DNA from 4 places in the Burkholderia sp. PvR073 genome. Region 1 is predicted to be linked to each of the others. Evidence: riboswitches for the same ligand, from Rfam matches in the RefSeq annotation. Region 1 holds a riboswitch; each other region holds the start of a gene.
The links. A riboswitch is a leader RNA that binds a small molecule or an ion and turns the genes downstream of it on or off. The one in region 1 is predicted to bind cobalamin.
Positions count from the first base shown of each region.

Region 2: another riboswitch for cobalamin. It lies ahead of cobG (precorrin-3B synthase); the one in region 1 lies ahead of ACVK00_RS31195 (CbtB domain-containing protein).
Region 3: another riboswitch for cobalamin. It lies ahead of cobA (uroporphyrinogen-III C-methyltransferase); the one in region 1 lies ahead of ACVK00_RS31195 (CbtB domain-containing protein).
Region 4: another riboswitch for cobalamin. It lies ahead of ACVK00_RS11355 (TonB-dependent receptor domain-containing protein); the one in region 1 lies ahead of ACVK00_RS31195 (CbtB domain-containing protein).

Region 1 is NZ_JBSRXO010000016.1:537-8,962, reverse strand. It holds gene ACVK00_RS31220 (purine-cytosine permease family protein) at 1-1,012, shown strand, start outside; gene ACVK00_RS31215 (carbon-nitrogen hydrolase family protein) at 1,009-1,806, shown strand; gene metE (5-methyltetrahydropteroyltriglutamate--homocysteine S-methyltransferase) at 1,883-4,177, opposite strand; gene ACVK00_RS31205 (LysR family transcriptional regulator) at 4,306-5,214, shown strand; gene ACVK00_RS31200 (CbtA family protein) at 5,237-5,959, opposite strand; gene ACVK00_RS31195 (CbtB domain-containing protein) at 5,973-6,182, opposite strand; cobalamin riboswitch at 6,217-6,358, opposite strand; gene ACVK00_RS31190 (histidine phosphatase family protein) at 6,402-6,995, shown strand; gene ACVK00_RS31185 (inorganic phosphate transporter) at 7,135-8,426, shown strand, end outside.
Region 2 is NZ_JBSRXO010000013.1:141,251-149,676, forward strand. It holds gene ACVK00_RS29620 (chitinase) at 1-737, opposite strand, end outside; gene cobJ (precorrin-3B C(17)-methyltransferase) at 1,089-2,822, opposite strand; gene ACVK00_RS29630 (precorrin-2 C(20)-methyltransferase) at 2,819-3,553, opposite strand; gene ACVK00_RS29635 (precorrin-8X methylmutase) at 3,550-4,176, opposite strand; gene cobG (precorrin-3B synthase) at 4,498-5,868, opposite strand; cobalamin riboswitch at 5,976-6,167, opposite strand; gene cbiE (precorrin-6y C5,15-methyltransferase (decarboxylating) subunit CbiE) at 6,372-7,607, shown strand; gene ACVK00_RS29650 (cobalt-precorrin-5B (C(1))-methyltransferase) at 7,607-8,426, shown strand, end outside.
Region 3 is NZ_JBSRXO010000013.1:119,087-125,188, forward strand. It holds gene ACVK00_RS29525 (M20 aminoacylase family protein) at 189-1,352, shown strand; gene ACVK00_RS29530 (cobyrinate a,c-diamide synthase) at 1,383-2,708, opposite strand; gene cobO (cob(I)yrinic acid a,c-diamide adenosyltransferase) at 2,712-3,314, opposite strand; gene ACVK00_RS29540 (cobalamin biosynthesis protein) at 3,349-3,726, opposite strand; gene cobA (uroporphyrinogen-III C-methyltransferase) at 3,723-4,472, opposite strand; cobalamin riboswitch at 4,643-4,879, opposite strand; gene ACVK00_RS29550 (EAL domain-containing protein) at 5,175-6,102, shown strand, end outside.
Region 4 is NZ_JBSRXO010000002.1:923,864-932,289, reverse strand. It holds gene ACVK00_RS11385 (SDR family NAD(P)-dependent oxidoreductase) at 1-704, opposite strand, end outside; gene ACVK00_RS11380 (SDR family NAD(P)-dependent oxidoreductase) at 706-1,581, opposite strand; gene ACVK00_RS11375 (NADP-dependent oxidoreductase) at 1,615-2,607, opposite strand; gene ACVK00_RS11370 (Dabb family protein) at 2,664-3,296, opposite strand; gene ACVK00_RS11365 (hypothetical protein) at 3,286-3,630, opposite strand; gene ACVK00_RS11360 (helix-turn-helix transcriptional regulator) at 3,800-4,840, shown strand; cobalamin riboswitch at 4,951-5,143, shown strand; gene ACVK00_RS11355 (TonB-dependent receptor domain-containing protein) at 5,354-7,282, shown strand; gene ACVK00_RS11350 (LysE family translocator) at 7,391-8,029, opposite strand; gene ACVK00_RS11345 (Lrp/AsnC family transcriptional regulator) at 8,145-8,426, shown strand, end outside.

The sequences.
Region 1 (8,426 bases):
CCACGACCTGATGCACCGCACCTTCAAGTGGGCGCTGGTCGCGACGCTGCCGCTCTATGCACTCGTCACGCTCGCGGTCGCCTTCGGCCACGCGGCGCCCGCGCAGGCGGGCACCGCCGCCGCGCCGGGCTTCAACTGGATCGCGTTCGCGACGCAGTTCGCGATCGCCGCGAGCTACAACATCTCGTATGCGCCCTACGTGTCCGATTATTCGCGCTACCTGCCGAAACACACGAGCCGCGCGAAGTTGATCGCGGTGATCTTCGCCGGCGCGTCGCTGTCGGGCGCGTGGATGATCGGGCTCGGCGCATGGCTCGCGCAGACGCTGCACGCGGCCGATGCGCTGGTCGCGATGAACGACGTCGGCACGTCGCTCGCACCCGGCCTCGGCAAGCTGATCGCGATCGTGTCGATCGCCGGCTTCCTGCCGATCATCGCGCTCAATGCGTACAGCGCGATGCTGACCGTGCTCACCGGCGTCGATTCGCTCGTGCCGATCAGGCCGACCCGGCGCGCGCGCGTCGTGTCGATCGTTGCGATCAGCGCATTTGTGCTCGGCTGCGTGTTCGCGATCCGTGGCAACGGCATCGCGCTGCTGCAGACGTTCCTCACGCTGATGCTCTACTTCCTCGTGCCGTGGACCGCGGTGAACCTCGTCGACTATTTCTTCGTGCGCCGCGGCCGCTACGCGATCGCGCACTTCTTCACGCCGCGCGGCCTGTACGGTGCGTGGCAACTGCGCGGCATCCTGTCGTACCTGATCGGCTTCGCGGCGATGGTGCCGTTCTTCTATGTGTTCGACGCCGAAGCGAACCGCGAGGTGTTCGTCGGCCCGTTCGCGCGGATGCTCGGCGGCGTCGATCTCGCGTGGCTCGTCGGGCTGGTGGTCGCGGGCGGCGTCTACGGGCTGCTGTCGCGCTCGCTCGACCTCGACCACGAGCGGCGCGTGATCGCCCAAACACCCGCGCCCGACGCGCCGGCCGCCACGGCGGCGCAGGGAGACGCACGATGAACGGTCCGCGCATTCGCATCGTCCAGTCGGCACTGCGCGACGGCGACGTTACCGGCAATCTCGCAAAAGCGCTCGCGATCATCGCCGCCGCGCGCGGCGCAACCGACCTCGTCGTGTTCTCCGAAACTTACGCCAGCGGCTTTCCGACGCCCGACGACGTCGCTCGGCTGGCCGAGCCGCTCGACGGGCCGTCCGTCATCGCGGTACGCGATGCCGCACGCGATGCGGCGGTCGCCGTCGCGTTCGGCTTCCCGGAACGCGACGGCTCGCGCTTCTTCAACACAGCGCTGCTGATCGATGCGAACGGTGACGTGCTGTTGCGCTACCGGAAGACCCATCTGTACGAATCCGACCTCGGCGTGTTCGAGGCCGGCGACGCGTTTCCGGTCTGCACGTGGCATGGGATGCAGGTCGGCCTGCTGATCTGCTTCGATCTCGAGTTTCCGGAAACGGCGCGCGCGCTCGCGCATGCCGGGGCCGAACTGATCGTGATACTCGACGGCATGATGAACCCGTACGGCGACGTGCATCGCCGGATGATCCCGGTGCGCGCGCTGGAAAACCAGCTCTACGTCGCGATGGCGAACCGGGTCGGCGCCGGCGACCGCTACACGTTCAGCGGCACGAGTCTCGTCGCAGCCCCCGACGGCACGTGCATCGCGGTCGCGCCCGGCGATCGGGAAGCGATCGTCGACGTCACGCTCGATCCCGCGGCGATTCGCGATGCACGCGCGGCGTTCCGCTACGTCGACCTCGCCGCGGTGCCGCTCAGCGCGGCGACGCGGCGCAATTGACGCGAACGGCCCGGCGGTTGGGGGATGACCCGCGACGATCCGGCATCGTGGCGACAGCGCCGTCCGCGCTCCCGCGTCACGGCGCGCGATTGCGCAGCGTCTTCGCGGCGGCGACCATGTTCGTCAGCGCCGGAATCACTTCCGCCCACTGGCGCGTCTTCAGCCCGCAGTCCGGGTTCACCCACAGGCGTTCCGCCGGAATCCGCTCGGCCGCCTTCTTCATCAGGCCGACGATGTGATCCTGCGTCGGGATGTTCGGTGAATGGATGTCGTACACGCCCGGCCCGATCTCGTTCGGATACCTGAAGTTGTCGAATGCGTCGAGCAGTTCCATGTCCGAGCGCGACGTCTCGATCGTGATCACGTCCGCGTCCATGTCGGCGATCGACGCGATGATGTCGTTGAACTCCGAATAGCACATGTGCGTGTGGATCTGCGTGTCGTCCTGCACGCCGTTCGCGGTGATGCGGAACGATTCGACCGCCCACTTCAGGTACTCGCCCCATTGCGCGCGGCGCAGCGGCAGCCCCTCCCGCAGCGCGGCCTCGTCGATCTGGATCACGCGCACGCCGGCCTTCTCGAGATCGAGCACTTCGTCGCGGATCGCGAGCGCGAGCTGATAGCACGACACCGAGCGCGGCTGGTCGTCGCGCACGAACGACCAGTTCAGGATCGTCACCGGACCGGTCAGCATGCCCTTCATCGGCTTGTTCGTCAGCGACTGCGCGTACGTGATCCATTCGACCGTCATCGCCTTCGGACGGCTGATGTCGCCGAACAGGATCGGCGGCTTCACGCAGCGCGAACCGTACGACTGCACCCAGCCGAACTGGCTGAATGCGTAGCCGTCGAGCTGCTCGCCGAAGTATTCGACCATGTCGTTGCGCTCGGCTTCGCCATGCACGAGCACGTCGAGTTCGAGCGATTCCTGTTCGCGCACGCTGCGCTCGATCTCGGCCTGCATCGCCGCGCGGTAGCCGGCTTCATCCAGCGCGCCGGACTTGAACTGGCTGCGCGCCTGGCGAATTTCGGCGGTCTGCGGGAACGAGCCGATCGTCGTCGTCGGGAAGGCCGGCAGGTTCAGGCGTGCCGACTGCTTCGGCGCGCGCTGCGTATAGGGGCTCGCGCGGTTGCCGAGCTGCGCGTCGATGCGCGCGATCGCGGCCTTCACCGCCGGATTGTTCACGCGCGGCGAACGGCGGCGTGAGTCGATCGCGGCGGCGTTGGCGGCAAGCGCGTCGGCCACCTTGTCGCGGCCTTCATTCAGCGCCGTCGCGAGCACTTTCAGTTCGTCGAGCTTCTGCAGCGCGAACGCGAGCCACGAACGGATCTCCGTGTCGAGCTTCTCTTCGCTCGCGAGATCGACCGGCACGTGCAGCAGCGAGCACGACGGCGCGACCCACAGGCGATCGCCCAGTTGCTTCGCGAGCGGCTCGAGCCAGTCGAGCGTCGCGCTCAGGTCCGTCTTCCAGATATTGCGGCCGTTGATCGCGCCCACCGACAGCACGCGGTCGGCCGGCAGTTCGCGCACGAGCGCGTCGACTTCGTCGCGGGCGTTGATCGCGTCGACATGCAGGCCGTCGACCGGCAGCGACGCCGCGAGCGTCAGGTTGTCCCGAAGCGGGCCGAAGTACGTGGCGAGCAGCAGCTTGATACGGCGCGTTTCCAGCGCCGCATACGCGGTGCGGAATGCCTGACGCCATTCGGCGTCGAGCTCGGTGACGAGGATCGGTTCGTCGATCTGCACCCATTCGACGCCCTGCGCGGTCAGCGTGTCGAGCAGCGCGCCATACACTGGCAGCAGCTTCGGCAGCAGCGCGAGGCGATCCGAATCGTCCTTCGCCTTGCCGAGCCACAGGTACGTGACGGGGCCGAGGATCACCGGCTTCGTGGCGACGCCCAGCGCCCGAGCTTCGGTCAGTTGCTGAAGCAGGCACGACGGATCGAGCGAAAAGTTCGTGTCCGCGTGGAATTCCGGGACGATGTAATGGTAATTCGTGTCGAACCACTTCGTCATTTCGCCGGCGGAAACGCCGCCGCAGCACGCTGCATGCTCGTCCACCGCTTGCGCCGAACGGCCGCGCGCGACGCGGAAATAGTTGTCGAGCACGTCGCCGTGGAAGCCCTGCACGCGCTTCGGCAGGTTGCCGAGCGTAAAGCTCATGTCGAGCACCTGGTCGTAGAACGAGAAATCGCCGATCGGCGCGAGATCGAGGTCGCGCTGGTCGTTCCAGTGACGCTCGCGCAGCTCGGCGCCGAGTGCCTTCAGCTCGTCGCGCGACGATTCGCCCTTCCAGTAGCGTTCGAGACCGAACTTGAGTTCGCGCTTCGCGCCGACGCGCGGAAAACCGAGATTGTGTGTCGTAACCATGAAGCTGCCGTCCAGAGAGAAATTGAAGATCCGGCAGCCATCATAGGGATTTCATCTCATGAAATAAAATGGCATTATTTCATTCATCCATTAAATTCTTTCATGTGTTTGCGGAGTGAGCGATATCCATGCTGGAACGATTCCATCTCGTCGTGATCCGTGAAGTCGAGCGCCAAGGCTCGTTGACTGCAGCCGCCAATGCGCTGCACCTCACGCAATCGGCGCTCAGCCATACCGTCCGGAAGATCGAGCAGCAGCTCGGCACGCCGATCTGGGATCGGGAGGGCCGCGGCCTGCGGCTGACGCAGGGCGGGCAATATCTGCTGAAGCTGGCGAACCGGCTGCTGCCGCAGTTCGAGCTCGCCGAGGAGCGGATGAAGCAGTATGCAAAGGGCGAGCGCGGCACGCTGCGCATCGGGATGGAATGCCATCCGTGCTACCAGTGGCTGCTGAAGGTCGTGTCGCCGTACCTGTCGCGCTGGCCGGACGTCGACGTGGACGTGAAGCAGCGCTTCCAGTTCGGCGGCATCGGCGCGCTGTTCGGCCATGACATCGACGTGCTCGTGACGCCCGACCCGCTGAACAAGCCGGGGCTGCGCTTCGATCCCGTGTTCGATTACGAGCAGGTGCTGGTGGTCGCGGATGCGCACCGATTCGCGAACGCCGACTACGTGACGCCCGAACAGCTGACCGACGAGGTGCTGATCACCTACCCGGTCGAGACCGACCGGCTCGACATCTACAACCAGTTCCTGACGCCGGCCGGCATCGTGCCGCGGCGCCACAAGTCGATCGAGACGACCGACATCATGCTGCAGATGGTGGCGAGCGGGCGCGGCGTGGCCGCGCTGCCGAGATGGCTTGCCGACGAATACGCGGACCGGATGCCGGTCGTGCCGGTCAAGCTCGGGACAAAGGGCATCGCGAAACAGATCTTCCTCGGCATCCGCGAGGCGGATGCGTCGATCGACTATCTGGCCGCATTCGTCGCGCTGGCGCGCGAATCGACGTGGAGCGCGCCGCGCATGCTGCGCTAGGCGCGCCCCGATGCCATGCGCGTCAGGCGGCGCGCATGCCGGTGCGTTCGCCGCGTTCGACCCATGCGCCGAACAGCAGGCCGATCGTCGTCCACATGATCGCCTGCATGCCGATCGCGGCGACGCGGAACTTCCACAGCACCGCGGCCGGGAATTCGGCCGGCACTTCATCGATCGACGGCAGCCCGATCTGCACGGCCGCGATGATCGCGACGAACGTGAGGCCCCCGACGATCGATGCGTTCCACGGGCCGAGCTTCGCCAGCAGATGACGACGCACGCTGACCGAGAACACCATCGTCGCGATCGAGATCGCGATCATCAGGAAGAACAGGCCCGTGCGATAGCCGATCGTGTCGTGGTCGCCGACCGCCGGCGGATTGGCCGGGTACTTGATGTTCGGCACGATCACGAGCGCGACGAACGCCGCCGCCGCGAGCCATGCCGCGAGCGGCCGCGCCGGGAGGCGGCTGCCTCGCCCGTATGCAAACGCGAAGACCAGCGAGAACAGCCCGCCGAATGCCGCGCCGTAGGTCACGACGCCCGTCAGCAGGCCGACGCCGGCCTGCGTGTGGCGGCTGACCAGTTCGGGCTCCGGCGCTTCGCCGTTGGCCGCTTCGGTTTTTTCTTCGAAGGAGATTGCCTGATCGACTTGCGGTTCGCCGACGATTCTGGCGAAACCGAACGTGAGGAGGCCTGCGGCGATGCCTGCGAGCATCCCGCGCATGAGCAGCTTTCCGACCATCGTGTACTCCGCGTCAGTGGCAGGGAAAGCCGAGCAGATGGCGGCCGTCGTGGACGAACTCGTGCACGTACATGCCCGGCACGAGCGACGTCGCCCCCTGTTCCGCACCGACGAAATAGAGCGCGAGTAACAGGATCAGGCCGACGAAGATGGCCCACGGCAACAGTTCGCGGACGGGAATGGGCGCCGGCACGACGACCGGCTTCAGCACTGCTTCGCTCATGGATGCACCTCAGGGGAATCGCGCCCCGACAAAAGTTGGATGGAATACGAAGGCAGGTCTGGCTTCCGGGATTGAAGATCCGCGGTTACAGTGGCGCGACCGCGCCGGGCTTGCACCGGCTTCCGCCCTTCGTATCGGGCGAATTGTACGCGCGAACGTTCGCGTGTTGAAGGCCCGCGCACCACGGGCGCGGCCGTTCCGAACCCTCCGGCCATCGACATGACCCAACCTGCCTTGCTGCGCCTGATCGCGCATGCGCCGACCCGCGCGATGCGCGCCGGCGCGTTTCCCGCCGACGATCCGCTCGATGCACCCGGGCTCGCCGAGGCTGCCGCGCTGCGCGGGCGGTTCGCCGGCGCACCCGGCGCGATCGTGCTGTGCAGCCCCGCACGTTGTGCGCAGCAGACCGCCGACGCGCTCGGACTGCGCGCGGGCATCGACGATTCGCTGCGCGATGTCGACTACGGCCACTGGCACGGCAAGCGGCTGCACGACCTCGCGCGCGACCTGCCGGACGAACTTGGCGCCTGGATCGACGATCCGGCCGCGTCGCCGCACGGCGGTGAATCGTTCGAAGACGTCGCGCGCCGCGTCGGCGCATGGTTGAACGCACTGCCACGTCGTCGCGATATCGTCGCGATCACGCATGCGGCGATCGTTCGTGCGGCCATCGCGCACGTGCGCCGGATGGACGCGAAGGCGGCGACCCGCATCGACGTCGCGCCGCTGTCGTGCACGGTATTCGCCGCGTCGGGAGAGGGCTGGACGTCGATCACGGACGACGTTCGACGCGATGCCGATGCCGATGCGTAAGCCCGCCTGCTCACTATATGGAGAATGACGACGCCATTTTCTTACATGTCTGTAAGACAATGGTTCGTCCTCCCGACTGTCATCAAACTGACTGGTAGCGAAAGCTAGGATCGGCTGCGGTTACCTACGAGATGCCGCCATGAATCAACCTGCTTCGTCCGCCGCGAACCCTTCCGGCTCAACCGAACGTACCCGACAGGTCGGCTATGCCGTCTTTCTGCTGGTGCTCGTGATCGGCGCCGTCTATATTGCCACCCATCTGATAGCCGATCTGTCGCCCGTGCGCGAAGGGTCGCTGTTCCCGTACCTGATGCTCGGCGCCGCGCTGGTGATCGCGCTCGGCTTCGAATTCGTCAACGGCTTCCACGACACCGCGAATGCGGTCGCGACCGTGATCTACACCCACTCGCTGACGCCGAACGTCGCGGTGATCTGGTCCGGCATGTGGAACTTCCTCGGCGTGATGGTTTCCAGCGGGGCCGTCGCCTTCGGCATCCTGCAGCTGCTGCCGGTCGAGCTGATCCTGCAGGTCGGCAGCGGGTCGGGTTTCGCGATGGTGTTCGCGCTGCTGATCGCCGCGATCGTCTGGAACCTGGCGACCTGGTACTTCGGGTTGCCGTCGTCGAGCTCGCATACGCTGATCGGATCGATCATCGGCGTTGGGCTGATGAACCAGCTGATGCATGGGCCGTCGGGCACGAGCGGCGTCGACTGGGGCCAGGCGCTCGGGGTCGGCAAGTCGCTGCTGTTGTCGCCGATCGTGGGCTTCCTGTGTGCGTCGCTGCTGCTGCTCGTGCTGAAGGCCGTCGTGCGAATTCCGGAACTGTACAAGGAGCCGCCGAAGGATCAGCCCCCTCCGTTCTGGATCCGCTGCCTGCTGATTCTCACGTGTACCGGCGTGTCGTTCGCGCACGGGTCGAACGACGGGCAGAAAGGGATGGGCCTCATCATGCTGATCCTGATCGGCACGATGCCGACTGCGTATGCGCTGAACAAGGCGGTCACGACGGCGGAATCGCAGACCTTCGTCGCCGTCGCGAACCAGGCTGCCGCGACCTTCGCGAAATACTCGAACGGCGTCGCGGCGTCCGCGAATCCGCGCGCCGACGTCGAGCACTTCGTGCAGCGCCGCGAGATAACGCCTGCCGTGCTGCCGGCCCTGCAGCAACTGTCCACGTCGCTCGCGGCCTCGGTCGGCTCGTCGGGCTCGATGGCGGCCGTGCCGCAGGGCGACGTCGACAACGTGCGCAACACGATGTATCTGATATCCGAAGCGATTCGCCTGATCGAGAAGGCGGGTCAGCCCGCCTTCGCCGCCGACGACAAGCTCGCGATCGACAACTACCGCAAGCAGCTCGATCACGCGACCAAGTTCATTCCGACCTGGGTGAAAGTGGCCGTTGCGATCGCGCTGGGTCTCGGCACGATGGT
Region 2 (8,426 bases), on a different contig from region 1:
AACGCCGTGTCGAGCTGCGCGTAGAGCGCCTGCGCGGCGCTGATTGCCGCCGCGCCCATGTCGATGTTCGCGGGGCCGTAATCCATCGTCATCAGGTTCACGGCGTCGAACGCGACCTTGTTCGCGATGGCCGCGGTCACGACGTTCACGCCATCCTGCGTGAGCCCGGTCGGCATCGTCGGCAGCGTCAGCGTGACGTGCAGCGGCCGGCCTTTCGCCGCGTAGTCGGACTGCAACTGCGCGAGCGCCTGGAAGTTGCGGGCGACGGCGGCGCTGTCCTGCTGCGATGCACCCTCGATGTCGAAGTCGACATGCGTGAGGCCGTAGGTGTCGATTACGGTCTGATAGGCCGTCTTCAGCGCGGGGACGGTCGAGCATGCCTGCATCAGCGGCGTGCCGTTCGCGCCGCCGAACGAGACCGCGATCTCGCCGCCTTTCGCGCGATAGCTCGCGATCGACGTCGACAGCGACGCGAGCAGATCGCCGCTCGCACCGTTGCCGATCGGCTGCACGCCGCCCCAGGACGGCGCACAGCCGCTGCCCGCGATCACAAATGCGAGCGTGAACTGCTGGATGCCTTGCTGGACGCCGATCCGGTCGACGAGCGGCGTCGGGTAGAGCGTCACGTCGACGAACGGCGCATAGACGCCGGCGCCATGGGACACGCTCGCGACGGCGAGCAGGCAGCCCGCGACGAGCACGCGTGGATTGAAGCGCGGCAACACGTTGTTGTTCATTGTTTTCTCCAAGTGGAAGAGGGATACGCTGGCCCGCGTATCGCCGCCGGGCGGGCGGCTGAGCATGCCTGCCCGGCGGCATGCACATCTTGAAGTATTAGCTCCGAACAATGAACAGTTGCGCGTTAGTTTTATTATTGCATCACGTAGGATTAACAATTCTGCCGATTCGAGCACATATCGAAACGTAAAGCGGGCGATTTGTCCGCTTGATCGCGCGTTGAAGTGGAAGCGCCGGACGCGCGACCCGTGCCCACGGGGCACGGCCGACGCGTGCATGGACGAGTCAGCGCACCGGCAACGACGGCCGGCATGCTGGGCACGGGCGCGCCGCGATGTGCGCAGCGGCTTTCAGCGATACCAGCGCGGCGTATAGACCCACTCGCGGCCGTCGCCGATCGCGAATCGCCGCGTCGTCGACGAACCGACGATCACCATCGTGCGCATGTCCACCTGGTCGCTGCGCAGCGCGCCGAGCGTCGTCGTCGCGAGCGTCGCGCCCGGCCGGCCGATATCGCGGCCGAGCACGACGACCGTGTCGGCCGCGCGGTGTGCGCGCACGACGTCGAGCGCACGATCGAGCTGCCACGGTCGCGCACGCGAGATCGGGTTGTAGAACGCCATCACGAGATCGGCTTGCGCCGCATGCCGCAGGCGTGTCTCGATCACGTCCCACGGCTTCAGGTTGTCCGACAGCGAGATCGCACAGAAATCGTGGCCGAGCGGTGCGCCGGCCTGCGCGGCGGTCGCGAGCGACGCCGATACGCCGGGTTCGACCCGCAGCTCGACCGCGGCCCAGCGCGGGTCGCGCGCTTCGTCAAGCGCCTCCAGCACGGCCGCGGCCATCGCGAACACGCCCGGATCGCCCGACGACACGACCGCGACGCGCCGGCCCTCGGCCGCCAGTTCGAACGCATGGCGCGCACGCTGCATTTCCTCGCGATTGTCGGTGCCGTGTACGCGCTGGTCCGCGCGGAACGGGCCGGCCATCGTCACGTAGGTCGTATAGCCGAGGATATCGGTCGCTTCCGCGAGCGCGCCGCGCGCGGCGGGCGTGAGCCACGCCGCATCGCCCGGGCCGAGGCCCAACACCGTCAGGCGGCCGCGCGCCCGGCCGAGCGCGGCGGGATCGACGGGTTGCGCCGCGACCGCGCAGGCGAGGCCGTCGGACGTTGCGCGCAGCGTGTGCGCGACACGCAATGTGCTGCCGAGCAGTGCGGCGGCATCGGTGTCGCCTTCGCCTTTGCCTTCGCCTTTGCTTTCGACATCGCCGAAGCGCAGCGGCACGCCCAGCGTGTGCGCCGCCGCTTCGACCCGCGCATCGCCGAGCAACGTCGCCGGCGCGACGAGCGCGGCGAGCGCCAGCCGCGCGAGGCCGTGTGCATCGAGCAGCGCCTCGATGCGTTCGGCGAGCGATGGCGATGCGTCGGCCGGCACGCCGCGCGCGTCGATGCCGACCACCACGCTGCGCGGATGGATCACGAGTTCGTCGCGCGCGCCGCGCCACGCATCGGGCGTCACGCGGATCGCATGCGCGGCCGCGTCGTCGCGCGGCAGCGCGACGTCGTCGAGCCACGACGCCGCGCCGTCGACGCGCGTGGCCGCGCCCGCGAGCAGGTCGGACACGAAGCGCTTGCCTTGCTGCAGATCGGCGAGCGCATAGCCGTCGGGCGGGTTGAGCATGCACGCGCCGAAGCGCAGTTCGCCGCTCGTCGTGATCGCCGGCGCGACGCCGAGGCATTCGGCGATTTCGCGCGCGATCAGGTTCACGCCCGTCAAACCGCCGAGCAGCGGCACGACCGCCGAGCCGTCTTCCGCGACCGCGAGCACCGGCGGCTCGACACCCTTGTCGGCCAGCGCGGGCGCGACGCAGCGAATCACGATGCCGGCCGCGCACAGCGCGACGATCGGCAGGCCGCGCGCGTAAAGCGCGCGCAGGTGCGCGCCGAGTTCGTCGAACGGCACGTCGGCCTCGACGCGAGATGCGAGACCATGCACGCGAGAGCCCGGATAACGCGCCTGGATGCGCCGCGCGGTGTCGAGCGCGCCTGCGCCGAGAATCACGATCGCGGGCGGAGTCGTCATCCTTGCCATTTTTCCCCCGGCACGACGAGCAGCGAGAAATACGGCGACGCCATCGGATCGACTTCGTCGAGCGGCACGATGCGCTGGGCCGCCATCGTCGCGCGCTCGACGTACAGCGCGCGCTTCGCGAGCCCGAGTTCGTCGAGCACGCGCCGCACCTTGTCGACGTTGCGGCCGAGCTTCATCACGACGGCCGCGTCGGCTTGCGCGAGCCGCACGCGCAATTCGTCCTCCGGCAGCACGCCGGACAGCACCGACAGGCTCTGGTTGCGATAGACGAGCGGCTGGCCGAGCACGGCCGTGCCGCCGAGCATCGCGCACACGCCAGGGATCACTTCGGTGTCGTAGCGCGTCGCGAGGCGATCGTGCAGGTACATGTACGACCCGTAGAAGAACGGATCGCCTTCGCAGATCACCGCGACGTCGCGCCCGGCGTCGAGATGCGCCGCGACGATCTCGGCGGCCGTGTCGTAGAAGTCGGCGATCACCGTCTCGTAGCAGAGCGGCGGCGGCAGCGCCTCGGTCGTCACCGGATAGACGAGCGGCAGTTGCGTCTGCGCGTCGAGCAGGTGCGCTTCGACGATCCCGTACGCATTGCCTTTCTTGCCCTTCGCGACGAAATACGCGACCACCGGCGCGGCCTGCAGCACCCGCAGCGCCTTGATCGTCATCAGTTCAGGATCGCCGGGGCCGACGCCGACCCCGAACAGGCGTCCGCGCGGGGCCGTCATTCGGCCTCCGTCGCGAGTGCGTTGACGGCGGCGGCCGCCATCGCGCTGCCGCCGCGCCGGCCGAGCAGCGTGACGTAGGGCACGCCGCGGCTGTGCGCGTCGAGCATCGCCTTCGATTCGGCCGCGCCGATGAAGCCGACCGGAAAGCCGAGGATCAGCGCGGGGCGTGGCGCGCCGGCGTCGATCATGTCGAGCAGGTGGAACAGCGCGGTCGGCGCATTGCCGATCACGACGACGCTGCCGGCCAGATGCGGGCGCCACAGTTCGAGCGCCGCGGCCGAACGCGTGTTGCCGAGATGCCGCGCGAGGTCGGGCACTTCCGGTTCGCCGAGCGTGCAGATCACGCGATTGCCGGCCGGCAGACGCGCGCGCGTAATGCCTTCGGCGACCATCCGCGCGTCGCACAGGATCGGCGCGCCGGCCGCGAGCGCCGTGCGGCCCGCCGTGCCGGCGCCGGCCGAGAAGCGCAGGTCGTAGACGACATCGACCATCCCGCACGCGTGGATCACGCGCACCGCGAGTTTCTCGAGATCGGGCGGAACCTGCGACAGGTCGGCCTCGGCGCGGATCGTCGCGAACGACTGGCGGTAGATTTCCTGCCCGTCGCGAATGTAGTCAAGCATTAGTGGTGTCCTAGGGTCTGTTTGCATATGGAACGTGCATGCGTTGCCACGAGAACGGCCGCTCGCGAGGCGCGCGACGCCGCGAATACTGACGTATTCGCAAGGAGCGCAACGTGGCGAGCGGCCGTTCTCGTGGCAACCCCAAATTAAAAAACCATTCCAGGGGAATGCCCGAAATCGCCCGTATGGCGGCGTCGCTCGTCACTTGTCCCCCAAGGGGACTTCCTTCGGGGCGTTTGGCTCGGCCAAACGGCGCTCCTCACTTCTTGCCCTACGAGCGATTTCGGGCATTCGCATGTACGTTCCATATGTAAACAGACCCTAGCTGCGCCGCGTGCCCGTCAATCGGGCCGCGGCCTGGTCAATCGTCAGATGGCGCGCGAGCGGGGCGCCGAGGCCCGCGGCGGCGTCGCGCCGGTAAAGGTCGTAGTGTGCGGGCGCAACCGCGACGAGCGTGTACGTCGCGGGATGCGGCAGCGCGCAGTGGCGCTCGCAGCCGGTCAGGTGCACGTCGACCGGATGGCCGACGCGCGCGGCCAGCGCGAGCGCATCGTGTTTCGTATCGGCGCGCGCCTTCGCGCAGCCCGCGCTGCCGGTGCAGGCAACCAGCGCCGCCAGCGGGTCGGATGTCGTGCACACGAGACCGAGCGACGCGAGCGCATCGAGCACGGCCGGCGCGCGTTCGCGCCGCACGCCATGCACGAACACGCCTTGCCACGGCGTCATCGACAGCGTGGCGTCGCCTTCGGCCTCGGCAAGTGCCGCGAGCCGTTCCAGTTGCGTCGCGTCGAGCCGGCCGAGCACGAATTGCGCGCCGACGCTCCAGCGCGCCGCGTCGAGCGACGGTCGCGCGCCGAAACGCAGCGTGGCATCCGCGCGCATGCGCCGCCAGCCGGCCAATGCGGGATCGGTCTCGAGCGGGAAGGGGGCGTAGTGCCGCGCGCGCTCGCGCAACGCGCGTTCGCCGCCGGTCGCGAGCAACGCGCGCATCCGCGTGACGTCGGCCGGCGCAAGATCGAGGAAGGCGAGCAGCAACGCGCGCACCAGCGCAACGGCCTGGTCGGGCGCCACGTCGAACGAAGCGGGCGAATCGTCGGACGAGACCGGCGGACAGCCGGCCAGGCCCGCGGCGATGCGCAGCGCGCCGTCGCCGCGACGCCGCGCGGCAAGCCAGATGTCGTGCGGATGATCGAGCGCCGCGACCGATTCGCCGCCGTCGAGCTGGATCGAGAATTTCGGCGACAGTTCGCCGCGGCGCGGCTCGTGGGTCAGCATGTCGAGCAACGGCAGCGCGAGTGCGCGGCTGTCGAGCAGCGCGGCGGGATCGAGCCCGGCGAGCGGGCTGAGCATCAGGTTGCGGACGTCGTCGCTCGCGGCGAGCGCGGCCCTGTCGTCGGTGGCATCGGTGGCATCGGTGGCATCGGCGGCTGCGGCTGCGCTCGTGCGCGGGCCGAGGCCCGCGTCGAGCAATGCACCGGCCAGCGGATCGCCCGCGCCGTCGCGAATGCCGCGCAGCTGGAGATTCGCGCGATTGGTCGCGTCGATCGCACCGGAGCCGTAGCTGCGCGCCGCGGCAGCGATCGCACGCGCCTGCCGCGCGTCGAGCCGCCCGCCCGGCAGCTTGATCCGGCACAGCCCGCCGTCGGCGGCCGCGACGACGCGCACGAGCCCCGGGCACGCCGACGGGCGCACGACGGGCAACGCAGGAATCGAAACGGGGGCGGAACTCAACGGGATACCGGGGCAGTGTGGCGCCGCGGCCAACGCATCGGTACACCCCGCCCGACGCCGACTGGCACGCACGCACTTTCAGGCCGGCAGGTCTCCTGGCTGACAGGTCGGCGCCGGCTCCCGGCCTTCCCGGTGAAACCAGTGGCATGAGGGGGGAGATCGGCTCGCTGTCTACAGTTGCGGGGGCAGCCACAGCGGCGCGATGCGCGCCCTGTGTTCCCTCTTCGGCCCCGAAGGGCACCGGCGAACGAACGGCCGTAGGATACCCGATTTCACCGGCGCTTCGCGACCGTCGAGCGGGCGCCATGACCGAAGCGAAACGCGGCCCGGCGCGGGCAGTCCCGCAGATGAAACGTGCGGTGGAACACGGTACCATGCCGACTTTCGCAACGCGGACGGCCGCACCGGCGTCTTCACGGCCGGCGTGCGGCGACTCGATGGAATCGGACGATGGGGAAGGGTGCATGACGGCGTGGCTGACGGTAGTGGGCATCGGCGACGACGGTTACGCGGGGCTCGGACGCAGCGCGCGGCGCGCGCTGCTCGACGCCACGCGGATCGTCGGCGCGAAGCGGCACCTCGACATGCTGCCCGCGCGGCTGCGGGCCGCGCGCGAGCCATGGCCGTCGCCGTTCGACGTGTCGGGCCTGCTCGCGCGGCGCGATGCGCCCGTCTGCGTGCTGGCAAGCGGCGACCCGATGCTGTTCGGCGTCGGCGCCACGCTCGCGCGCGAGCTCTCCCCTGACGAATGGCGCGTGCTGCCCGCCCCGTCGTCGCTGTCGCTGGCGGCCGCACGGCTCGGCTGGGCGCTGCAGGACGTCGGCGCGGTGTCGCTCGTCGGCCGGCCACTCGCGACGCTGGTGCGCCACCTGCTGCCGGGCCGGCGCCTGTTCGTGCTGAGCGCCGACGGCCGCACGCCGGCCACGGTCGCCGCCGAACTCACGGCGCGCGGCTTCGGCCCGACCCGCATCAGCGTGTTCGAGCATCTCGGCGGCCCGCTCGAGCGGCGTCTCGACGGCCTCGCGCAAGACTGGCCCATCGCCGAAACCGCCGCGCTCAACCTGATCGCGCTCGACTGCCGGGCCGGCCCCGATGCGCCGCGCCGCGCGCTCACGCCCGGCCTGCCCGACGACGCGTACCGCCACGACGGCCAGCTCACCAAGCGCGACATGCGTGCGTTGACGCTCGGGCGCCTCGCGCCCGCACCGGGCGAACTGTTGTGGGACGTCGGCGCGGGCAGCGGCTCGATCGGCATCGAATGGATGCGCGCGCATCCGTCGTGCCAGGCGATCGCGATCGAGTCGCATGCGGAGCGTCAACGCTTCATCGAGCACAACCGCGACGCGCTCGGCGTGCCGGGGCTACAACTCGTCGGGGGGCGCGCGCCCGACGCGCTCGCGGGGCTCGCCGCGCCCGACGCGATCTTCATCGGCGGCGGCGCGAGCGCGCCCGGCGTGCTCGATGCGTGCTGGTCGGCGCTGAAGCCCGGCGGCCGGCTCGTCGCGAATGCGGTCACGCTGCAGGGCGAGCTGGCGCTCGCGGCCTGGCGCGACGCCCATGGCGGCACGCTCACGCGCGTGTCGCTCGCGCATGCCGAGCCGCTCGGCCGCTTCGACACGTGGCGGCAGCCGTTGCCGGTCACGCTGTATGACGGGCGCAAGCCCGATCCCACGGCAGCGGAATTCGCGGGCCCCGCGTAATGCGCGACGAAACCCCCGAACAACCGGCGCCGCTGCGGTTCGGCTATACGACCGGCAGTTGCGCGACCGCGACGTCGCTTGCCGCCGCGCGCCTGCTGCTCGCGGGCCACGCGGACGATGCGGTCGAGATCGTGTTGCCGAAGGGGCAGCGCGTGATGATGCGGCTCGAGTTCTGCCGGACCACCGCCGACGGCGCCGAGGCCGGCACCGTCAAGGACGCCGGCGACGATCCGGACGTCACGCACGGTGCGCTGGTGTTCGCGCGCGTCGCGCTGTCCGCCGCTCCCGGCGTGCGTTTTCATGCAGGGCCGGGGGTCGGCACGGTCACGCGCGCGGGACTCACGCTGCCGGTCGGCGAACCGGCAATCAATCCGGTGCCGCGCCAGATGATGACCACCCACCTCGACGCGCTCGCGGCCGAATATGGTTACGCAGGCGGCTTCGACGTGACGATCGGCGTCGAGGGCGGCGAGGCGCTCGCACTGAAGACGATGAACCCGCGCCTGGGCATCGTCGGCGGATTGTCGATCCTCGGCACGACCGGCATCGTGCGGCCGTTCTCGTGCTCGGCGTACATCGCGTCGATCCACCAGGGCATCGACGTCGCACGCGCGAACGGCGTCGCGCACATCGCCGCGTGCACCGGCAACACGAGCGAGGATGCGATGCGCGCGCACTACGGCCTGCCCGACATGGCGCTGATCGAAATGGGCGATTTCGCGGGCGCGGTGCTCAAGCACCTGCGCCGTGCGCCGGTCGCCCGCCTGTCGATGTGCGGCGGCTTCGGCAAGCTCAGCAAGCTCGCGGCCGGCCATCTCG
Region 3 (6,102 bases), on a different contig from region 1:
TCGCGAATCCGGCTCAGGCGCGGCAGTCGCCCGGATGGTCGGTTTCCGCCGACGGACGATTTCTCACGCGCTGAGATGATCGACCAGCAACTCCAGGTTGTCGCCGCGACGACTTTCTGTCTGTTCGGTTGCCGCTCAACGGACTATCCTTGCCTGCACATTCCCCACTGAACCCAGGAGACGACACTGTGACGCACAGCGTGATCCCCGCAGGCCTCGCCGACGAAATGATCGAGATCCGGCACCGCATTCACGCCCACCCCGAACTGGGCTTCGAGGAATTCGCGACGAGCGACCTCGTTGCCGAGCAGTTGCAGGCATGGGGCTATACGGTGTACCGCGGGCTCGGCGGCACGGGCGTGGTCGCGCAGCTGAAGGTCGGCAACGGCACGCAGCGCCTCGGCCTGCGCGCCGACATGGACGCGCTGCCGATCCACGAGTCGACCGGCCTGCCATACCAGAGCACGATCCCCGGCAAGATGCATGCGTGCGGCCACGACGGCCACACGGCGATGCTGCTCGCGGCCGCGAAGCACCTGGCGCGCGAGCGGCGCTTTTCCGGCACGCTGAACCTGATTTTCCAGCCGGCCGAGGAAGGGCTTGGCGGCGCGAAGAAAATGCTCGACGACGGACTGTTCGAGCAGTTCCCGTGCGACGCGATCTTCGCGATGCACAACATGCCGGGCTTCCCGACGGGCAAGTTCGGCTTCCTGCCGGGGCCGTTCATGGCGTCGTCGGATACCGTGATCGTCGACGTGCAGGGGCGCGGCGGCCACGGCGCGGTGCCGCACAAGGCGATCGATTCGGTCGTCGTGTGCGCGCAGATCGTCATCGCGCTGCAGACGATCGTGTCGCGCAACGTGTCGCCGCTCGACATGGCGATCGTCACGGTCGGTGCGATCCACGCGGGCGACGCGCCGAACGTGATCCCCGATCGCGCACAGATGCGCCTGTCCGTGCGCGCGCTGAAGCCCGAGGTGCGCGACCTGCTCGAGACGCGCATCAAGGAAGTCATTCATGCGCAGGCGGCTGTGTTCGGCGCGACCGCGACGATCGACTACCAGCGCCGCTACCCGGTGCTCGTCAACGATGCGCAGATGACCACGTTCGCACGCGGCGTCGCGCGCGAATGGGTGGGCGAAGCGAATCTGATCGACGAGATGGTGCCGCTCACCGGCAGCGAGGATTTCGCGTTCCTGCTCGAGAAGCGGCCGGGCTGCTACCTGATCATCGGCAACGGTGACGGCGAGGGCGGCTGCATGGTGCACAACCCCGGCTACGACTTCAACGACGCGGTACTGCCGACCGGCGCGTCGTACTGGGTCAAGCTGGCCGAGACGTTTCTGGTGTGACGGTGAATGCGGGGGTGGGGCCGTCTCGGTTCAATCGCGGCTCGTGCCGAACCAGAACCCATCCCCGCTGAACAACGCCACCGCCGCATCCGGATTCGACGGCCAGTACATGTGCATGTACGTCGCGACGATCGAGCCCGTGCGATACACGGCTTCGCCGCTGCCGGGTTCCCCGTCGGGCCGGGCGGCGGCCGCCACCGGCGCCAGCGGCGTGTCGAGCCGCGAATAATGAAACGTATGACCGCGCATCGGCCCGCTGCGCGTGTCCAGCTGCTGCATGCCGAGCGCCGCGAACCGGCGCTGCATCGTCGCATGGCCTGACAGCAGCCCGAGCATCGATGTCGTCGCGCCTTCCACGTCGGTCAGCGACTCGCACAGATACACCATTCCCCCGCATTCGGCGACGATCGGCCGGCCGGCCGCCGCGTGTGCGCGAATCGTCCGCGCGGCCACGGCATTCGCCGCGAGCGTCGCTGCATGCAGTTCCGGATAGCCGCCCGGCAGGAACAGCGCGTCGCACGCGTCGGGCACGGGTTCGTCGGCAAGCGGCGAAAATAACCGCAACTGCGCACCGAGCGCATCGAGCAGCGCGAGATTGGCCGGATAGATGAACGAGAACGCCGCGTCGCGCGCGATCGCGATTCGCTTGCCGGCGAGCGCGCGCGGCAGCGGGGCGCGGGCCGCCGGTTCCGCGAACGAGACGGCAGGCGGCAATTCGGCGAGCGCCGTCTGCGCGAGCACGTCGGCCGCACGGTCGAGCCGCGCGTCGAGATCGCCGATGTCGGCCGGCTGGTGCAGGCCGAGATGCCGTTCCGGCAGCGCGATGCCCGCATCGGCCGGCACGTGCCCGAGCCAGCGCAAGTCGTCCGGCAGCGCCTGCCGCAACAGCTCCGCGTGTCGCGGCGACCCGACGCGGTTCGCGAGCACGCCGTGGAACGGCACCTCCGGCCGGAACCGCGCGAGCCCGAACGCAATCGCCGCGAACGTCTGCGCCATCGCCTTCGCGGATATCACCGCGACGACCGGCACGCCGAACGCGGCCGCGAGATCGGCGCTGCTCGGCGTGCCGTCGAACAGCCCCATCACACCTTCGATCAGGATCAGGTCCGCGTCGCGCGCGGCATCGGCGAGCAGCGCGCGGCAGCCGGCTTCACCGACCATCCCGAGGTCGAGCACGTGCACGGGCGCGCCGCTCGCGCGTTCGAGCAGCATCGGATCGAGAAAATCCGGCCCGGTCTTGAACACGCGCACGCGCCGGCCGAGCCGGCGGTGCAGCCGCGCGAGGCCGGCCGTCACCGACGTCTTGCCCTGGCCGGACGCGGGCGCGCTGACGAACAGCGCGGGGCAGGCCGGCATCGCTCAGAACTCCACGCCGGGCTGTGCCTTCACGCCTTGTTCCTTGTACGGATGCTTGACGAGCCGCATTTCCGTGACGAGGTCGGCCGCATCGATCAGTGCATCGGGCGCATGCCGGCCCGTGACGACGACGTGCACCGAATCCGGCCGCGCGACGAGCGTCGCGAGCACTTCGTCGAGCGGCAGGTATTCGTACTTCAGCACGGTGTTCAGCTCGTCGAGGATCACCATCCGGTACTCGCCGCTTTCGATCATCCGGCGCGCCTCGTCCCAGCCCTTGCGCGCGGTTGCGACGTCGGCGTCGCGGTTCTGCGTATTCCACGTATAGCCGTCGCCCATCGTCACGAAGTCGCATTGCGCGACCGCGCCGAGGAAGTCGCGCTCGGACGTGTGCAGCGCGCCCTTGATGAACTGCACGACGCCGAGCCGCATGCCATGGCCGAGCACGCGCACGGCCATGCCGAAGGCGGCCGTGCTCTTGCCCTTGCCGTTGCCGGTGTTGACGATCAGCAGGCCCTTTTCCTGGGTGGCGGCAGCCTGCTTCTTTTCATGGCCGGCGCGGCGGCGTTCGGCCATCCGCTGATGGGATTCGGCATCGGTCTTCATCGGGAATCGTCCTGTCGAAAGCGAAACAAAGGGTTCAGAGCGGGCCGGCGAGCGCGACCGTCACGCCGTCCCGGCTGGATTTGGGGCCGAGCAGCCGGCCATGCGGCGCCGCGAGTTGCGCGCATGGCTCGGCCACGCCCGCGACGCCGAAACGCGCCAGCGCGGCAGCCGACGGGCCGCTCAATGCCGGTGCGGGGCAATGCGCGAGCTGTGCCGCGTCGAACGCGACGAGCGGCCAGCCGCGCCGCGCGCACAGCGTGCGCAGCGACCGGGCACGCGCCTTGTCGGCGAGCGTCGCGACGACGGCTGGCTCGGCGCCCGGGTGGCTTGCCAGCGCCGCGCGGATCGCGGCATCGAGTTGCGCGGCCGTCACGCCCGCGCGGAAACCGACGCCGAGCGCGACGCGCATCATGCGCGTCCGCCAAGCGCCGCGCGCACCGCGGGATCGTCGGCGAGCGCCGCGACGCGGCCGATCACGACGATCGCGGGCGAACCGATACCGGTCGCGCCCACGCGCTCGACGATCGTGTCGAGCGTCGCGAGCACGTGCCGCTGTCCGTCACGCGTCGCGTTCTCGATCACCGCGCACGGCGTGTCGCCGGCCACGCCGCCATCACGCAGCGCGGCCGCGATCGCGTCGAGCCGGCGAATACCCATGTAGATCACGATCGTCATCCGCGTCGCGGCCAGCGCGCGCCAGTCGGGTTCGTCCGCGCCCGCGCCGTGGCCCGTGACGAAGATCACGCCCTGCGCGTCGCCGCGATGCGTGACCGGAATGCCGAGCGCGGCCGGGGCGGCGATACCGGCCGTGATGCCGTTCACGATCTCGACCGGGAACCCGGCCGCGCCGAGCGCGAGCAATTCCTCGCCGCCGCGGCCGAACACGAACGGATCGCCGCCCTTGAGCCGCGCGACGCTGCGGCCCGCGCGCAGATGCGCGAGCATCGCGGCGACGATCGTTTCCTGCGGCGTCGACGCATGGCCGCCGCGCTTGCCGACGTGCTCGATCAGTGCGTCGGGGCGCGCGTGGCGCAGCACGTCGGGGTTCACGAGATCGTCGACGAGCAGCACGTCGGCCGCGGCGATCGCGCGCACGGCCTTCAGCGTGAGCAGATCGGCGTCGCCGGGGCCGGCGCCGACGAGCCATGCGCGGCTCATCGGGCGCGGCACGGCGCGCACCGTGTCGTGGCAGTGGAAAGGGGACAGCGAGCGGCACATCGGCGGCCGGCGGACAGGCAATGCATGACGGATCGAGCGAAGCCCGCGCGAGCGCGGGCGGAAAGCGCACCCCATCCGTCCCCCGCGGATCGGGCGTTCGGCGAGCAGCGGGCTCGCCCCTTGCGTCGGCCGGTATCCGGGCTGGCCGCTTGCCAGGCCGCAGCCTTCCCGCCCGCTGAAGGGCAGTGGCATCGCGGGCAGCCTGGGCGCGTGCGGGGAACCGCGACGCGCGGGCGGCGTACCGTTGCGGGGACAGCACAGGCCGGGCGGACTTCCGCCTCCTGTTTCCCGTTTAACTGCGTGCGCCGGAGGAGCGCGCGCGAGCACCGAACGCGGCGCATACGATAGCACAGCGTGTATCGGGCGCGGGGCCGGCGAATCGCGCCCGCATCCGTTCGCGACCCGATCCGGGGGCGATGCATTGCGCAGTCGTAAATTGGTGTGCAATTATCTGGCCAGAGTCACAAGCAAGGCTCAGTTTCGGGCTGCCGGTCGCACGAGCCTGACGAAATCCATACCAAAATCGGCTCGCTCTGCCGGACCTGCAGGGCGATGGCCACTACATCGCGAAGTGCCGCGCCTATGGCGAACGTACGCAGATGGACAACCTCCAGCGGGGCCGGCCATGCGCTCGCGATCGGCATGCTGGTCGTTTCGGCCGGATTGGCGCTGGGAGCCTGGCCGCATGTCACGAAGGCCGTGCTGGCGCAATCGGTTGCCGGGCTGGGGACGCAAGTCGTGCAGCAGATCGACGTTGTGTTCGATTCGGCGGCCACGACGCTTGCCGACTTGGACGCATCGCCGTACGCGGACTGCTCGCCGCAGGATCTGCGCCTGTTGCGATCGGCTTCCGTCCGGTCGAAGTACGTCAAGGACGTCGGACGCCTGTCGGGCGCCGATCTGCTCTGCATGACGATGCTCGGCGTGCTGCCGAGGCCCTTTTCCCCGAAGCAGCAGCCATTCCGGCTGACCGACGCGATGTCGGCCTTCTGGACCGTTCCGTTGTTGTCGAGCCCTGGGACGCTGGGGCTCGTGGTCACGGGAAGGAGGACGAACCTGCTGATGGATCTGGACGCCTTCAGGGTACTGCCGCCGCCGTCAGATCTGCACTACGTGATCGGGCTCAGGGGCCGCCCGGCCGCGCTCGTCATCGGACTCGCCAAGGGCGGCGTCCCGGAGTACGTCGATGCCGGCCTGGTGCCGGGGTTTCGGGACGGCAAATCATTCTGCTCGGCCCGGGTGCCGCTGTGCACCATCGTCGTCGCGACGCCGCGAGCGCTGGCGAGCGCCAGTCGGCGCGCTGCCTGGCTGCTGGGGATCGCCGGCGGCGCGGCGGGCTGCTGTCTGGGGCTCGGGGCGCTGATGCTGCACCGACGCTGGGCCGCGCTTCCGGCGCAGATACGGCGAGCGCTGGCAAACGGACAATTTGTCATGCGCTATCAGCCGATCGTCGCGCCCGGCGCGTCATCGCGGATCGTCTCCGCCGAAGCGCTGATCCGCTGGATCGACGGGCCAGCCGCCCCGGACGTGTTCATTGCCGAGGCGGAACGCGCCGGAATGATCGTCGACG
Region 4 (8,426 bases), on a different contig from region 1:
AACACCCGCGCGGCGAACGCGTCGGGCGTGAGTCCGTGCGCGTTCAGCATCGCGCGCATCGTATCGACGAAGCCCTGCACTTCGGGCCGGTCGTGCGCGGCGCCGAACGGGTCGTTGAAGATGCCCGACTGCACCGGGCCAGGCGCGAGCAGCGACACGCCGACCGGCGCGCCGAGCATCTTCAGCTCGCCGTACAGCGATTCGGTCAGCGCGATCACCGCGAATTTCGTCGCCGAGTAAGGCGACATCAACGGGCTCGGCAGGAACCCGCCGACCGACGCGGTGTTGACGACGCGCGCCGGCACGTTGCGTTCGAGCATGCGCGGCACGAAGCTGCGGATCCCGTTCATCACGCCGTGCACGTTGATCGCGAAACTGCGCTCGAACCGTTCCGGCGTGATTTCCCAGCTGAAGCCCGTCGCCATCACGCCCGCGTTGTTGAACAGCAGGTCGACACCGCCGAAGCGCTGCCATGCAGCATCGGCCAGCGCGTCGACGGCTTCCGGCCGGCTCACGTCGGTCGGCACGCACAGCACGTCCGTGTCGAGCGTGGCGGCGAATGCGTCGAGCTTCGCCGGGTCGAGGTCGGCCAGCACCACGCGCATGCCGAGCGCGGCCGCGTGGCGCGCGAGGCCGCTGCCGATGCCGCTGGCCGCGCCGGTGATCACGGCGGTGCCGCCGTCGAAGCGAATCGAATGTGTCATGTCAGCGTCCGGTCGGGTCGATGCAGGGATGCGCATACGCGGGAATCACGGGCGGCGGCAACGGCGTGCGACCGTCGAGCGAGCGCACCGCGAGCCCCTGCGACAGCGGGAAATGCAGGCTGTGCGTGACGAGGCCCGTGCGCTCGCGCGCCGGCAGACTGCACAGCGCGAGCGCGGTTTCCGCGAGATAGGCGACGTCCTCGGTCGGATAGCCTTCCGGGATGTAACGTGCCGCGCCCGGCGTACGGATCGCGGTGCTCGGCGCGACCAGGTTCACCGCGATGCCGTCGGCTTCGAGTTCGGCCGCGAGCCCCTGCGTGAAGCGCGACAGCGCGGCCTTGGCCGCCGCATAGACGGTCGCGCCGCCCGCGCGCGAGAAATCGTCGAACGGCCGCAGCGGCGCGAGCGCGGTCACTGAGCCGACGTTCACGATCCAGCCGGCGCCGCGCGCACGCATCAGCGGGATCGCGGCCTGGCTCAGGGCGAACGGGATGCGCAGATAGTGTTCGATCGTCGTGTCGAACATCGCCATCGGCATCGCGTCGACGCACGCGTAGTCGGCCACACCCGCGTTGTTCACGAGGATGTCGAGGCCGCCGGCCGCCTGTGCCGCGCGCCCGACGAGCGCATCGCGCTCGGTCGGGTTCGACAGGTCGGCCGCGAGTGCGATCGCGCGGCCGCCCGCCTGTTCGATCAGCGCGACCGTTTCGGCGAGCGTGCCGGCGGTCGTCGCCGATTGCGCGAGGCTGCGCGCCGTCACGACGACGGTCGCGCCTTCGGACGCGAGGCGCTGCGCGATCGCGCGGCCGATGCCGCGGCTCGCGCCGGTCACGAGCGCGCATTTGCCCGCGAGCGTCGCGGTTCGGGTGTCGGTCATGATGTCTCCGATGGAATGGTGGGTGCGTGCCGTTCAGCCCGCGATATCCGCAACATGCAGCACGAACTTGGTTTTCGCGTCGCCCGTTTGAACGAGGTCGAGCGCGCGTGCTGCCTGTTCCAGCGGGAAACTGTCGGAGCGCGGCACGCGCAATGCGCGCCGGCCGAGCCGTTCGGCGATCGACGCGAGCGTGGCGCCGCTCGGCATCCGGCTGTATGTCATCGCGGTGCGCAGACCGCGCCGCGCGGCTTCGGCCGCCGTCACGGCAAGCCGCTCGGCATCACCGGCCGCGAGCGTCATGATGTTCACGAGCGTGCCGCCCGGCGCCAGCAGGTCGAGCGCATCGGGCAGCGTGTCGCCGCCGACCGCGTCGAGCACGAGATCGACGCCGCCAGGTGCCCACGCCCGCACGGCCGCCGCGATGTCCTGCGCGCGATAGTCGATGCTCACAGCCGCACCGAGCGATTCGACGCTCGCGCGATTGCGCGCCGAGCACGTCGCGGCGACCCGTGCGCCCGCCTGGGCGGCCAGCTGGATCGCGAACGTGCCGACCGCGCCCGCGCCGCCGTGCACGAGCACGCTCTGCCCTGCACGCAATCCGCCGTCGTCGAACAGGCCAGCCCATGCGGCCAGCGCGGGTGTCGGCGTGGCGGCTGCCGCCGCGAAGTCGACCGCATCGGGCAGGTGGACGACCGAATCGTGACGCACGGCGACGTATTCCGCATACGCGCCCCAGCGCCCCGCGCCGACGTCGGTCTGCGCGAACACGCGCATCCCCGGCGCGAAACCCTCGACGCCGTCGCCGACCGACTCGACTACACCGGCCGCGTCGAAACCGATCACGAACGGAAACGTCATCTGCATGAACGCGCCGAGATAGCCTTCGCGGCATTTCCAGTCGGCGGGATTGACGCCCGCGTATGCAACGCGGATCAGCACGTCGCCGGGGCCCGGCTTCGGTGCGGGAACGTCGGCCAGTCGCAGCGCGTCGGAATGGCCGACGCGGTCGATCAGCAAGGCTCGCATGGGGGTGTCTCCCGTGTTGTCGTTTGCATTGCGGTGGGTCGCGTGCGCGCCGCGCGTCACGCCGCCGTGTCGGCCAGCAGGCTCGACGCGAGCGGACAGAACGCGTGCGAGATCGCATCGACCGTCCAGTCGGGGCTTTCCGCGTCGAACCGGCGGTCGACCCAGCCCCAGTGATATGGATGCAGCAGGTATTCGCCGAGCAGGTCGCCGACCTGCGCGAATTCCTGTTGCCAGACGTGGGTCCACGCGCCCGGCGTCACGATCCGGCTCAGCCGCCAGTTGCGAATGCCGGGCATGAACGCGGGCATGCGCAGCAGCTCGCGCTCGAGCTCGCGCACTCGCGCGTCGTCGGCCTGCGGCCGCACCCGCAGCATCAGCGTGCGCCATACGCCATCACGCAGCGCCGGCTCGCGCAGGCCGCCGCCGATCGCGCGGCACGCGGCGCCGTCGATCCGCACCACGCCCGGCACGCGAGCCAGCGCGGTCAAATCCATCGCTCGATCGGTCGCCCGTTCGTCGCGCAGCACGTCGAGCGTGTAGTCGCCCGCCCCCCAGCAGCCGTCGAGATTGCGTGCGAGCGCCACGCGGGTCGCGCCGGGCAGCGCATGCGCGGCGTCGCGCAATGCACGTTCGATCGCGCCGGCATCGCCGGTCGCCGCAATCCATACCTGGGCCGTGTCATGCCGCATGGTCGACCTCCGTCAGCACGGGCAGCGGCGCATCGGCATCCGTCATCACATGGCGGCGGCGCGCGTCGCACAGCGCGTCGACGGCCATCCAGAACGCGACCACATCGCCATCGGTCAGCGCGCGCATCCGGTAGTACGACGGCGCATCGGCGACTTGCCACGTCAGCCACAGCGTGCTCGGCTGCCCCGGCACCGCGACGGGCGGCGACACCCAGCGGCCGGCGGCCGTCAGTCCGCGCGCCGCGTGGCCCGGCAAATAGCGGTCGCGCACTAGCGCCAGCACGTCGGGAATGCGCTCGGGCGCGAGGGTGATTTCGTCTACGATCTGGATCATGCGCGGGTCGTCTCGGGTGGTTCGTGGTGGAATGCGACAACGGCCGCCTACGCCGTTCCGGCGAGGCCGGAAGCGGCCGGCGTGGATAGCATTCTTGCGTGGCGACGCGCGGCGAACCCCTACCGGCCCGCTCACCGGCCCCTGTCGCAACGCTCAGATCGGGAGACACATGAAACAGCGCGCATTGCCGGCACGCAGCCGCGTGCTGCCGGGCCTCGGCGCCCGCCTGCTCGACGAACTGACGCGCAGCGGTGCAGCGCCGGCGCGACGGCCCACGCCTGCCGCGGCCGCGCTGACGACGACGCCCGGCGGCTTCGTCGCGCTGTACCGCGACGCGATCGAGCGGCTCGAGGCGCAGGTCGCGCGCGGCGACGGCCATCCGCCGATGCGCAAGCAGGAAGTCGACCTGATGTGCCGCTGCCTGCTCAGTTGCGCGACGCTCGCCGACGCGATCCGCTGCGCAGCCGAATTCTGCGAGATGCTGACGCCGCGTGCCGGCGCGCTGTCCCTTACGGTGCGCGACTCACGCGCGACGTTCCGGATGGATTCGCTGCGTCGCACGCGCAGCTCGGCCGCGTGTCTCGTCGACCTGACCGGGCTGTTCTGCTATCTGCAGCTGTTCGGCTGGCTGATCGGGCAGCCGCTGCGGCCGGACGAAGTGTGGCTCGGCCATCCGCGCCGCGACGATGCGATGCCGCTGCTCGGGCTGTTCAACGCGCCGGTCGACGTTGGCCGTAAAACCTACGGCTTCGCGTTCGACGCCGCGCGGCTCGACGCCCGCGTGATCCGGCAGCCGGGCGAACTCGCCGCGTTTCTCGTGGATTTTCCGTTTGGTCTGATCGATGCGGCGCCGGCCGTCGTGTCATGGGCGCAGCAGGTGCGCGGCTTTCTCGACGCGGCGCTCGCGCACGAACAGGCGTTGCCACCACTTACGGCGCTGGCGACGTGGCTCGGCGTGAGCGAAGCGACGTTGCGGCGGCGGCTGGCTACTGAGGGCAGCAGCTACCACGCGTTGCGCGAGCAGTGTCTCGCCGACGTCGCGCGGCGCTGCCTGCGCGAGTCCGACTGGCCAGTCGCGCGGATCGCCGCGCATCTCGGGTTCAGCGGCGAGGAAGCGTTCCGGCGGGCGTTCGTGCGATGGACTGGCATCGCGCCGAGCCGGTTCCGGCGCGATTGCAGCGCCGCCGACGTTTCGTTTCATCAGACGTGAATGCGGTTCGATTGCGCCAAAAAGAAAGGACTTCGAAAGCATTCGGCGAACACTGACGTTTTTTCGCATCCCCTCGGCCGCCGGCGATTGACGCGCCGGAGCGCTCGCCATTACGCTTGCGCGCTGATGGTTCCCGGGAACGGGATCAAAAGGGAACGCAGGAGAGGCAACGCCTCGAATCTGCGGCTGCCCCCGCAACTGTAAGCGGCGAATCCGCGCCACCACACGCCACTGGGAAACCGGGAAGGCCGGCGCGAATGACGACCCGCGAGCCAGGAGACCTGCCATCGACCCGAGGTCCAAGCAGCCGCACCGGGCGGGGTGTCCCGATGCGCCAGCACCGCCTTTGGCGGTCGCCCCGTTGCATGGACGGCCCGACCTCAGGACCCTTCAGATGTCCAACCTTTCCGCATCCGCTTCCACGCCGGAAGCGTCGCGCCGCTGCGCCGCCGTCATGCGCGGCGTCTTTGCGCGCGCACGCCGTACCCGCAACACGCTCACGCTCGCCGCCTCATGAACCTCCGCCACCTTCTCGCCACGTCCGCCGCCACTGCGCTGCTCTCCCCGATCGCCCACGCTGCCGGCGACACGGCGCTCATGCAGCCGCGCCAGCCCGCGGACGGCACCGAACTGCCGACCATCGCCGTGACCGACACGCGGCACCTGCCCGAATCGTTCGACCAGCGCTATGCGACGACGCAGGTGCTCACGCGCGCCGATCTCGACCGGCTGTCGCCGAGCGAGCCGAGCATCACGCAGGCGCTCGCGATGCTGCCGGGCGTGACCGTCTCGCAGACCGGCGGCCCCGGCTCGTCCGCGTCGGTCAGCATCCGCGGCTCGTCGGCCAGCCAGGTCGCGGTGTTCATCGACGGGATCCGGATCGGCTCGCCGACCACCGGCATCGCGCCGTGGGCCGACCTGCCGACCGAAGCGTTCGAGCGCGTCGAAGTGATTTCGGGGCCGGCCGCCGCATCGTTCGGCGCGAACGCGATGGGCGGCGTCGTGCAGCTGTTCACGCGCCGCGCCGCCGGCCAGCCCAACCGGACGACCGTGTCGTTCGGCGGCGGCTCGAATAAGACCTTCGACACGCAGCTGCGCACGTCGGGCACCGTGCCGTCGACCGGGCCGCTGGCCGCGCTCGGCGGGCTCACCTACTCGCTCGGCCTGCACTCGTACAATACCGCCGGCATCGACGCGACGCGGCCCGTGTTGCCGTACCACGAGGACGGCCGCAATCCGTATCACGCGCAGGATCTCGATGCGCGCCTCGGCTACGCGCGCGATAACTGGTCGATCTCGACGTTCGCGCTGTATCACCGCTCCGACCTGTCCTATGACAACGCGGGCTTTGCGAACCGCGAGCTCGATCATCAGCTGACGACCGGCATCGCGTTCCATCTCGACATCACGCCCGACACGCAGTTCGACCAGTCGTTCGGTTATGCGAACGACCGTCAGTTCCTGTATGCGAGCGACCCGGCCATCCGGACCGACCGGATCGACTCGCAGCGCATCAGTTCGTCGACGTCGCTGACCCATCAGGCGCACGGCTTCCACCTGTTCGACCTGCCGCTGTCGGGCGAGACGAAGGTCGCGTACGACTTCACGCGCGAGCAGGCGTTCCTGCCGGTCGACGTGCCGGACGGCGTGCCCACGCGCAACGATTCCGCGTTCTCGCTGCATCAGTCGGCGACGCTCGGCAGCGTGACGATGTTCGTCGCGGGCCGTCACGAGATCATCGCGGGGAAAGCCGTGAACACCGGCAACGCCGCGTTGTCGTGGGCCATCACGCCGGTCTATACGGCGCGCGTGTCGTACGGCAATGCATTCCGCCTGCCGTCGTTCAACGACCTGTACTACCCCGGTTACGGCAATCCGAACCTGAATCCGGAGCGCAGCGATTCGGTCGAAGCCGCGCTCGACGCGAACACCGCGTACGGCACGTTCAGCGCCGCGATCTACGACACGCGCGTCAACAACCTGATCGCGTACAACCCGGCGACGTTCTCGCCGATGAACATCGGCCGTGCGCATATCCGCGGCATCGACCTGTCTTACAAGGGCACGATCGGCCGCACGACGCCGGTGAGCATCGCGGTGGGGATTCTCAATCCGCAGGACGAAACCAATAACAGCTGGCTCAACCGCCGGCCGCGCCAGACGGTCAGCGTGAACATCGACCACACGTGGGACGAACTGCACCTGCATGCACTGAGCACCGGCGCGTCTTTGAACTACGGCGGCACGACGTTCGACGATCCGGCCAACGCCACGTATCTGCCGTCGTACCTGACCGTGAACCTGCGCGCGTCGTACAAGATCAATGCGCACCTGACGGTGTCCGCGTCACTGTCGAACCTGTTCGACCGTCAGTACGTCACCGCGTACGGCTACAACACGCTCGGCCGCACCGCGTTCGGCAAGGTCAGCTATACGTTCTGATCGTGGCGTTCGGTGCATCGGCGCATCGGCGTGCGCGGTCGCGGACGCCGGTGCGGACAGGTTCGCGGGTGCCGAATACCGTCGCGTTCGATCGCACCGCGGTTCGCGTCAGGACCACACGATGCCATGTACGCCCGCAATCAGCTGGATCGCGCCGAACACCGCGATCACGACGGCCGACACGCGCGACAGCCCGTGCATGAACGTCAGTGGCATCTTCGTGCGCAACGCGGCGGTCGCACTGCTCAGGCATAGCCACCACGTCGCGGAACCGACGAACACGCCGGTGACCATCAGCGCGACGGTCGGCCCCAGCGCGTCGTCATGCGTGCCTGTCAGCGGGCCGAGCGCCGCGAAAATCCCGACGAACGACAGGATCGTCATCGGATTCGACAGCGTCAGGCCGAACGTCGTCAGGAAATCGCGCAGCACGGTCGTGCGCGGCAAGTCGCGCTGCGCTGCGGATGCGGCCGGCGCCTGCCGCGCGATGGTCGAGGCCAGCCACACGAGGAACGCGCCGCCGCCGATTTTCAGCGCGACGGTCAGCATCGGAAACGCGGTGACGATGCCGGCGACGCCCAGCGCGCCGAGCAGCCCGTAGATCGCATCGGCGCACGCGGCGCCGATGCCGGTGGCGAACCCCGCGTGAAAGCCTCGGCTCAGGCTGCGCTGGATGCACAGCATGCCGATCGGGCCGACCGGCACCGCGATCGACAATCCCATCACGACGGACTTGATGAACAACATGGCCGGCTCCTCGCGACATCCAGTGGCTTTAACCGGCATCGTAGGGAAAGTCCGGTCGCCGCTGAAGGCGGTTTTTAAGGAAAAATGGCTACTTCACCTTAAAAACTCCGCCGCGATGGACGAACTCGACTGGAAGATACTCGCGCTGCTGCAGGCCAACGGCCGCATCAGCTACACGGAGCTGGCACGCCAGGTTCATCTGTCGGTGCCGGCGGTGACGGAGCGCGTGAAGCGCCTCGAATCGGCCGGCGTGATCGACGGCTACACGGCGCGGGTCAATCCGGCGGCGGCCGGCTACCCGGTGAGCGCGCTGATCGGCATCACGGTGCCGCAGCCGGCGAAGGCGAAATTCCTGAAGCTGCTGGAGACGATTCCCGAAGTGGTCGAGTGCCATCAC